3 regions of the Pseudoalteromonas sp. GB56 genome follow, and region 1 is predicted to be linked to each of the others. Evidence: predicted binding sites of a transcription regulator. Region 1 holds the regulator's gene; each other region holds the start of a gene.

Region 1 (3,287 bases):
AGGAACAACCATGACCACATTGAAGGCGCAAAAATTAGCAAAAAGCTACAAAGGTCGTGAAGTTGTAAAAGACGTAGGACTGGAAGTTAAAGCTGGCAGCATTGTTGGTTTATTGGGCCCAAACGGCGCAGGTAAAACCACGACCTTCTACATGATTGTGGGTCTGGTACCCAGTGACAAAGGCATGATCAGCATAGACGATCAAGACATCACATTGCTGCCAATGCACTCTCGTGCGCGGCTGGGCATAGGCTATTTACCGCAAGAGTCTTCGATATTTCGAAAACTCACCGTTTATCAGAACCTGATGGCGATTTTAGAGACGCGCAAGGACCTAAACAAAGCAGGCCGAGAGGAACAATTAGAAAGCTTGTTGGACGAATTTAATATCCAGCATATTCGCGATTCATTTGGAATGGCATTATCAGGTGGTGAGCGCCGTCGCGTTGAAATTGCTCGCGCTTTAGCCGCAAACCCCAAATTTATCCTTTTAGATGAACCTTTTGCTGGTGTAGACCCTATTTCGGTGTTAGATATAAAGAAAATCATTGAGCACCTGCGAAACCGTGGCATCGGTGTACTTATCACCGACCACAATGTGCGTGAAACCTTAGATGTATGCGAAACCGCTTATATCGTCTCTCACGGTGAATTGATTGCGTCAGGCACACCACAACAAGTGCTCGCCGATCAAACCGTTCGTGATGTTTATTTAGGTGAGCAATTTAGGCTATAACAACAAAAGGATTGTTAGAGTACATGAGGCAATCATTACAGCTGCGCTTAGGCCAGCAATTAACAATGACCCCACAATTGCAGCAAGCTATTCGCTTGTTGCAGCTCAGTACTTTGGATCTTCAACAAGAAATTCAAGAAGCACTTGACGCTAACCCACTCTTAGAAGTCGAAGAAGAAAATTACGCTGACAACGCGAGTGATAAGAACGATAACGAACGCCTACAAAACGGTGAAGACAAAGTCGATGTTGAATCACAAAGCAGCGACCAAATAGAAAGTTCTGACGCATTAAACAACGACTCGATCAGTGATGAATTACCCATGGATGTATCTTGGGATGAATATATCAGTGCAGCTCCCGTAGCTTCAGCAGGTCCAATGCCTGATGATGAGTTTGTCTACCAAGGTGAAACCACCGAGACACTGCACGATTATTTGATGTGGCAACTGCAACTCACCCCATTTAGCCCAGTCGATGAAGCGATTGCGACAGCCATTATTGAAGCAATCGACGACAATGGCTTACTAACCGTTTCTACTGAAGATTTGCTCGAGAGTTTAAATCACGAGGAGCAAGACGTAGAAATCGAACTAGATGAAATTGAAGCTGTCCTAAAAAGAATACAACTCTTTGATCCTGTTGGAATTGGTGCGCGTTCACTACAGGAATGCTTATTGATCCAACTCAATCAATTTTCACCTCAAACCCCTTGGCTTAGTGAAACGAAAGAGGTAATTTGTAATTACATTGATTTGCTAGGTAACCGTGACTATCGCACCTTAATGAAAAAGACTAAGCTTAAAGAAGCTCAGTTAAAAGAGGTGATGACGCTGATACACAGTTTGAGTCCGAAACCTGCCGCAACTATTGTGCGCGAAGAGTCAGAATACGTGATTCCTGATGTATCCGTTAAGAAGGTTAAAGGGCGTTGGCTGGTCGAGTTAAATCCTGACAGCATGCCGAAGATACGAGTTAATGATCATTACGCATCATTAGGCCGTAGCTGTAAATCACAAAGTGACAGCCAGTTTATACGCTCTCACTTACAAGAGGCTAAATGGTTTATAAAGAGCCTGGAACAACGCAACGATACCTTACTCAAAGTAACTAATTGCATTGTTCAACAACAACAGGCATTCTTTGAACATGGCGAAGAAGCGATGAAACCAATGGTCCTCAATGACGTGGCCGAAATGGTTGAGATGCACGAGTCGACAATTTCTCGTGTAACGACCCAAAAATATATGCATACGCCACGTGGGATTTTTGAGTTGAAGTATTTCTTCTCCAGCCATGTGAACACCGAAAATGGAGGTGAATGCTCATCCACAGCGATTCGAGCATTAATCAAGAAGCTAGTAGCGGCGGAAAATGTTGCCAAGCCATTAAGCGACAGCAAAATAGCCGATATACTCGCAGAGCAAGGAATCAAAGTGGCTCGACGAACGATTGCGAAATATCGTGAATCGTTAGCCATACCACCGTCAAATCAACGTAAAAGCTTGATATAGACGTTAGACAAGAAGGAAAATGCTTATGCAATTGAATCTTACCGGTCGTCATGTAGAAATCACAGACTCTCTTCGTAACTATGTGAATAGTAAATTTGCAAAACTTGAGCGTCATTTTGACCATATTAATAATGTGCATGTCATCCTTGATATAGAGAAACTCACACAAAAAGCAGAAGCAACACTTCACGTAAATGGCGGCGAATTATTTGCCACCGCAGAGCACCAAGATATGTATGCGGCGATTGATGGCCTAATTGATAAATTGGATCGCCAAGTAATTAAACATAAAGAGAAATTATCTCGACACTAAAATGAGCTTAGAACATCTTTTCTCCAAGGACTGCAGCAAAGCTGCGGTCCTTTTTAATAGCAAAAAAAGAATGTTGGAGTACCTAGCACAGGTCGCTCATCAACACGCACCGCATTTAAACGAGCAAACCATTCTCGATGCGCTTTTGGCGCGAGAGAAGCTCGGCAGTACTGGCTTTGGGAAAGGCGTCGCAATTCCTCACGGTCGATTGGAAGGCATTGAACAAACCATTGCCATCATAGTCACCAACCGCGAAGCCATTAACTTTGATGCCATAGATAATCGTCCTGTTGATATTTTTGTCGCACTGCTCGTACCAGATAATCAGTGTGATCAACACCTCAAGACCTTAGCGCAAATTGCTGATAGACTTAAAGACAAGCAATTGTGCAAACAGCTGAGAACAGTCACCACAGATCAGGAGCTCTATCAGCTATTTGTGGCCTAATTTAGTCACAGGAAGTTTAAGGGAATTAAAGTGGAATTGATTATTGTCAGTGGTCGCTCTGGTTCAGGTAAGTCTGTCGCTTTGCGCGTATTAGAAGATTTAGGTTATTACTGCGTAGACAATATCCCAGTTAATCTGCTGCCCGCTCTTGTGCGCAGTGTCTCAGACAACTACGACAAAATCGCTGTCAGTATCGATGTGCGAAACTTACCCAAAGAAGAGCAGGAATTCAGTGATATCTTGGCTTATCTTCCTGCATTTTCAAAACCCTCTCTA
Region 2 (3,287 bases), 210 kb from region 1:
GTTGCTCAGGGCCAATTTCTCTACCAGTACGGCTCACACGGTTCACCGTTGCTGAATACACCCGCATTGAATTCGGAAGTGCCACCGGTGAGTCATGGTGTGAAGTGAAAATCATATCCAACTCTCTCGCCCAGCCAGTCGGTGAGATATTTTGCGCACGTTCGCCACCGAGCACTGAATCCATATGCCAATCTCCCCAATAGTATGTATGCATAGGGAAGAACGATGGGAAAATACCGAGCTCTTTAAACGCTTTGACTTGGTCTTTTCGTGTGGTTTGTCCATGAATTGCAACAAATCCACGATCTGGCTTACCGTGTTTTGCTTCGCTGGTTTTAATACCTTCGATAAGTTGGTCGATTGCAGCGTCACCATTGACATGGGTGAGCAATTGCCAACCATTCTTGTGTGCAAGCTCGATGTATTCGGCCGCCTTTTTATCAGTCAGACTCGGGTAGCCTGAGTAAGTAGAATCAAGACCTTCGGGGGGAACTAAATAGGGTTTAGTAAGCCATGCTGTTTTTCCTTGTGGTGAACCATCTAGGTTGAGTTTGGCCCCGGCCACCCTAAATCCATTCATGTACTCTTTTGAATAATAAGGTGGTTTTAAGCTGTCTTGAGCTATTTGGATATCTGGATAAGCAGCAACATCAATCAGCAACTTACTTTTCATAGCTGCATTATACATTGTGGTAACAGCTTCATTAGATGCGCGCCCTTCTTGTGCAGTGGTATAGCCAAAGCGGGAGTACAATCCGATACCAGCGTTGAAAATGACTTCGTTATCTTGTGCGTTAAGCTTTGAAAAGAGTGGGGTAAGTAACCTGAAGAAGGCCGTTTCTTCAAGCACGCCATTCGGGGTTTTACCATCGTTTTCACGGCGAATTTTACCGCCATCAGGATCCTCACTGTTAGCCGTTAAACCTGCTAACTCAAGTGCTTTAGTATTGACACTAGCAAGGTGACCAGATTGATGGATGATGATGACAGGAATGTCTTTGGCAACGGCATCTAGTTCATGACGAGTGGGGTGGCGCAGCTCTTTGAGTTGTGAGTCATCATAACCAAAACCCAAAATAGCTCCAAGGCCACTATTGTTGGGCAATTTCGCCCACTTTCTCAATGTATCTTGAACATCGGAAATAGAGGTGACGTCACCATCAGGGGGCGCGAGGAGATTGGCAGAAAGCGCTTGTATACCGGTATTAAAAACGTGGCCATGACCATCAATAAAACCCGGGATAAGCGTATTGCCTGCTAAGTCGACAATATCAGTATTCTCACCTTTTAACGCCAATATGTCCGCCTTAGAGCCTACCGCAAGAATAACACCGTCTTTGACAGCAAGAGCTTCAACAGACGGTTGTTTATCATTGACTGTAATGATGTCCCCATCGACATAAATAGCGTCAGCATATTGCGTTTGTGCCAGCCCATTTGTAGACAAACAAATACTCAGTGCGAGTAATGCTTTTTTCATAAATCTTCTCCATAAGAATTCAGAAATACGTTTACAACCATTTTAGAAACAGCAGTCCAATCATAGTTGCAAGTAAAAGGTTTAGCTATGGTGGAAAGGGCTTTGTTTTAATTTTATACATTGGGGCATAGCGGGTTTAAATTTGCACTACTTTAGTGCAACAAGATTTGCTTTAAATATTAACACTATGTTTTTATTGAATTTAATTTTTTGGCCTAGCTAATGCACTAAGCTTTGTTACTAGGAGCGCTATGAGAAGGGGTGTCAAATGATGGACATCAATGCATTTTTAATGCGACACAAGTTGGGGTCTCACTATGCTCAGCAAATTGCACAGTATTTTGAGTCATTAGCCAAGCAATTACTGGCGAATAAACAAAAAGGCAACGCCTTGTTTGTGACTATTAATGGTGCGCAAGGGTCTGGTAAAAGCACGTTGGCAGAATTTCTAGCTCAATATATAAGTAGTGAGACTGAGTTCAATGCCTGTGCATGTTCAATTGATGATTTTTATTACCCCAAAGCAAAAAGAGCGGCATTAGCAAAAGAGATTCACCCTTTATTTGCCACGCGAGGCGTTCCCGGCACGCACGATATCCGGCTGTTACAACAGGTTTTGGATAAAGTGGAGCAGGGGAAGTCTCCTGTTGCAATCCCCCGATTTGATAAAGCGTATGATGACAGAGCTAGTGCTGAATTGTGGCAACAACATACCAAACCAATCGATATTTTTATTCTGGAAGGGTGGTGCGTTAGCACTCCTGCGCAAGGCAATAGCGCACTAGAACAACCTATCAATCAATTAGAGCAAGAACAAGATGCTCAAGGGTGCTGGCGTCGATGCGTTAATTCGTGCTTGGCCAACGAGTATCAAAATGTGTTTAATCGTGCAGATATCCGCATCATGCTCAAAGCACCGAGTTTCGACACTGTACTTGCGTGGCGCTGGCAACAAGAGCAAAAGCTAATTGAAAAAGTAGGTACCACGTCGCAAACAATGAGCAAGGAGCAGGTTGCTGACTTTATTAGTTATTTTGAGCGTTTAACCCGTCATAGTTTGTGTAAACTGCCAAATATGTGTGAAGTCGTCTTTGAATTAGACGCGCAGCGCACTATCACGGCTTATCACAATGCCTTACCTGCACAGGGTAATACCCTGCCGGTTATTTTCACTGACCTCGATGGCACCTTACTTGACCACACTACTTACCGATGTGATGAAGCACAGGAACTGCTAACAAAATTAGAAAATGCGGGTGTGCCAGTTATTATCAACAGCAGCAAAACTGCGGCTGAGATTATTCCACTTTGTCAGAAACTCGCTATTCATGACCCTTTTATCGCTGAGAATGGCGCCGTGCTGTATATCCCTAAAAACTGGTTTGATAGCCCTCCGGAAGGAGCGCGCCATGAGGGAAGTTACTGGGCGATTCCATTTAGCCCTAGCAAACTCACGATCCATAAAGTCTTGGAGGTGTTAAAGCAACAATTTGGTGCTTACTTTGAGAGTTTCACTGACTTAGGGCTCGAAGGTGTGGCACGTTTGACCGGGCTCAGTGGAGAAGCGTTAGCGCATTCTTTAACACGCGAGTATTCAGAACCACTCAACTGGCTTGGCAGTGCTGCGCAGTTGCGAGAGTTTACTGCAGCGGCGCGTTCTTTAGGGTTCACCGTTCTCAAAGGCGGGCGCTTTGTGCACCTAACCCAAGGTGCGGATAAAGGAGTGGCGCTTCGTTACTTTATGGGGCTGATGCAACAGCAGTTTAATCGTGAATTACACAGTATTGCTTTAGGGGACAGTCACAAT
Region 3 (3,287 bases), 510 kb from region 1:
GCAGTTTTCTCAGTGCATCGGTGACGTCAAAATCTAAAATGCAGCTATGTTGCTGAGCAAACCACTGCTCGATATCCTGATCAAGTTGCGCTTCTGTTGCTCCCTGATCACCTCTTATCAACAGAAACGAGTAAGCCAACAAGGCTTCTTTGCAATCTTCCTCTTCGGCTGCATCTACAAGGGTATGAAATACCCCAGCGTTATTATCGAGGTTTTTAAAATAGAGGTTATCGGATAGCGCCTTCATAAAACGAATTTTGCGGTTTTTGAATTTCGTCCACTCCTTGAATACAAAACTTCCAAATACCCCCATGCCGATACCAAACGTGATCAAATGTTTTTTTGTCACTTCCACTTCTTGATCTTGCCAACCAAACCAAAAAGCTAAAAAAGAGGCGAGCAACACGATAGACGCGCCGAGCTTGGTCACCAGCACCACCGCGCCACCGATCGCAGCAGAGCCACCGATAACCACCTTGTCGATGGGGCGCATACGTACTTCGCTGTTTGGAAATAACATTTCTAAGTCTGCTTTCGGCACATTTTGAAATAACTTGATGATGGTCGAGCCGGGCGTGAACCCCAAAGGCGTTTTTCGTTTGTTGGCAAAGTGCGTTTCATCTTTAAAAGTGATGTAGATAGCAACGCGATCATAGTTGGTAAATTGCACCTGCTTTTTACGAAGACCCCAAAAACTGCGTATCGTTTCTGTTTTTTGCGATTCCCCGCGACGATAGAACACCACCTCTTCGAAATCATCGAAGGTGACTTCAAGACGAACCTTAAACAAGGATTCCTCACTCAGCGCATGTTGTAAGTCTTGGTCTGTCACCTTTTCAAAATTGGCAGAATCCAGTAACGCAGCAAACTCTTTGGCAAACTGGTTCTTACTCTGTGCCTGCTGCGCTTGTGACGCAGTTAATAACGTGCGGGTATCGCGTTGAGGATCAAATGCGGCGTAGTTATCTTTTAGGCTTTCTAATTGTTGGTGGTACTCATAATGAATGCGATTAACCAGCAGTGAGCAAAACGAGGCAAATTCTTCTTTATTAACATGAACAGGAAGCACCTCGGTACACATACTAATGATGTCTTTTTTACGAAAAGGGATAAAGCGGTCACCAGACATGGATGTTTTCAAATTCGGTATTCATGCGTGCCATCTTAGCGCAAAGCACTCAAAACGCGTACGTTCATGGCCAATTTTATTTATAGAGCCGTAAAGCTAACAATCATGACTCCGCGATCGTTCAGCCCGATAGAGTTATGCATTTAGACTGATTTAACTCGGTGCACAAGCATAAAATATGCACCACCAAGGTGCATGCAGGGGTTTATCACTATCAGATAAAATTCCTAACTTCATCAATTAATAATCTGATAAATAAAAAGTTTTTTATTTTTTTCGGTCAAAAATCAGACATTGGCACATGCTTTGCGAAAGAGAGCGAGTAACACAGCGCTAAAATTAACAGGAATGAAACGATGAAAAAAAATAACTTAGCGAAAGTCATTGCCTTGGCGGCTTTGACGCTTACTCCTTTAGCGAGCCAAGCAGAAGTCACGGCCAACATTGCAGCCAGCTCAAATTATTACTGGCGTGGTATCACCCAGTCAGCAGATAAAGCGGCAGTATCAGGTGGCATCGATTTTTCTTCTGAGAGCGGCTTCTATGCGGGGACTTGGTTATCAAATATCGATTTTGGGGATGAAGCAAGTACTAGCTATGAACTTGACCTATACGGTGGTTTCGCTGGCTCTGCTGGTGATATGGGCTATGACGTGGGTTACATCTATTACGCGTACCCAGACGCTGCTGGCGACATCGGCTTTGGCGAAGTCTACGGTTCAGTCAGCTGGGAGTGGCTAAGTGCGGGTGCAAGCTATCTGCTTAACGCCGAAGATGATGCCACCAGTGAAGAAGACATGCTTTATCTTGAGCTTAATGCCAGCTTCACCATCTTAAACGACACTGAGCTTGCCTTACACCTAGGCCACTCTAGTGGCGATACCGTTGAAGAATGGTACGGTGAAGATGACAGCTATTTGGACTATGGCGTCAGCATTAGCAAATCAGGCTTTACATTCGGTCTATTGCAAACTGACTTAGACGCGGATGACGATTTAAAAGCGTATGTTTCGTACAGCTTAGACTTCGAGCTATAACCTCTCGCTCGACGTTGAACCTTCTTATTGTTGCTGCAAAACCAGGGCCGAAAGGCCCTTTATCTTTTTGCCGCTGTTAAGGGACTGAATGCCCTTTCGAGGCTTCCCAAATTCGATACCATTGCTCACGAGTTAGTGCCAACTGTTGCGCGTCAACAGCACTTTGCACGCGTTCGATATTACCTGTTCCCAGTACCACAGCTGGATTACTCGGGTGTTTCAACAACCATGCGTATACCACTTGGTCCATGCTCGCAGCACCAATCTCTTGAGCAATTGTGGTTAAACATTGCTGTAATCGACGTGCTTTTTCATCGTCTTGTGCGAATAAGCGTCCACCAGCAAGCGGCGACCACAACATTGGGTTTTGGCGTAATTGCTGACACTGATCTAAGGTGCCATCATCCAACGCCTGCATGTTGTATGGTGAAAATTCGATTTGATTGGTCACCAAAGGGAAATCAAGACGTGATTGCAATAAGGCTAGCTGACTAGTGGTAAAATTAGACACGCCAAAGTGCAACACATCTCCTTGCTCTTTCAGTTTCGTGAAAGCGTGTGCCACTTCGTCAGCGTCCATCAAATAATCTGGGCGGTGAATTAATAAACAATCAAGTCTATCAGTGCCAAAATTTCGCAACGATTGCTGTGCACTGGCTATAATGTGTTCGTGCGTTGAATTGTAGTGATTAACATGGCCTGGAACCGCCTTCTCACCTTGCTGTAACACAATACCACACTTAGTGATTATCTTAATTTTCTCACGGATTTCAGGCTGTAACTTAAGCACTTTGCCGAAAGCTTCTTCACACTGATATTGGCCATAGATATCCGCGTGATCAGTGTCTGTGATCCCAAGCTCGATGCATTGTTGTAAGAAAGAAAGGCTTTCTTGATCGGAACGTTGCCAATCCAGCATTCGCCAAAAACCCATGACCAAAGGAGAAATGATTCGTGTAGTCATACTTTGCATCCTAAACATTTTTTGCCACTATAACACGGCCCATCCAATGCACTTCAAGGACGTACCTACATTGCCAAGCTTTTACATGCTTTTATTACTTATTTTCGCCCATTGGCAACAGTCGGTTCTCCCAGAACAGCTCGAAAACAACCAAGTA

The links. The regulator sigma-54, encoded in region 1, starts transcription at its own class of promoters, with help from an activator protein. The targets are predictions, from matches to a motif close to GTTGGCACGNNNNTNGNNT.
Region 2: a site for sigma-54 is predicted at 1,570-1,588, ahead of ACH19P_RS04540 (HAD-IIB family hydrolase). Genes of this name have one in related genera too.
Region 3: a site for sigma-54 is predicted at 1,423-1,441, ahead of ACH19P_RS01110 (TorF family putative porin). Genes of this name have one in related genera too.

The regions. Positions count from the first base shown of each region.
Region 1 covers NZ_JBPCHK010000001.1:736,796-740,082, reverse strand. The annotation lists gene lptA (lipopolysaccharide transport periplasmic protein LptA) at 1-14, shown strand, start outside; gene lptB (LPS export ABC transporter ATP-binding protein) at 11-736, shown strand; gene ACH19P_RS03475 (RNA polymerase factor sigma-54) at 760-2,250, shown strand; gene hpf (ribosome hibernation promoting factor) at 2,276-2,563, shown strand; gene ptsN (PTS IIA-like nitrogen regulatory protein PtsN) at 2,565-3,011, shown strand; gene rapZ (RNase adapter RapZ) at 3,042-3,287, shown strand, end outside.
Region 2 covers NZ_JBPCHK010000001.1:950,305-953,591, forward strand. The annotation lists gene ACH19P_RS04535 (amidohydrolase) at 1-1,480, opposite strand, end outside; gene ACH19P_RS04540 (HAD-IIB family hydrolase) at 1,749-3,287, shown strand, end outside.
Region 3 covers NZ_JBPCHK010000001.1:224,411-227,697, forward strand. The annotation lists gene ACH19P_RS01105 (TMEM143 family protein) at 1-1,129, opposite strand, end outside; gene ACH19P_RS01110 (TorF family putative porin) at 1,486-2,166, shown strand; gene ACH19P_RS01115 (aldo/keto reductase) at 2,243-3,130, opposite strand; gene ACH19P_RS01120 (endonuclease/exonuclease/phosphatase family protein) at 3,216-3,287, shown strand, end outside.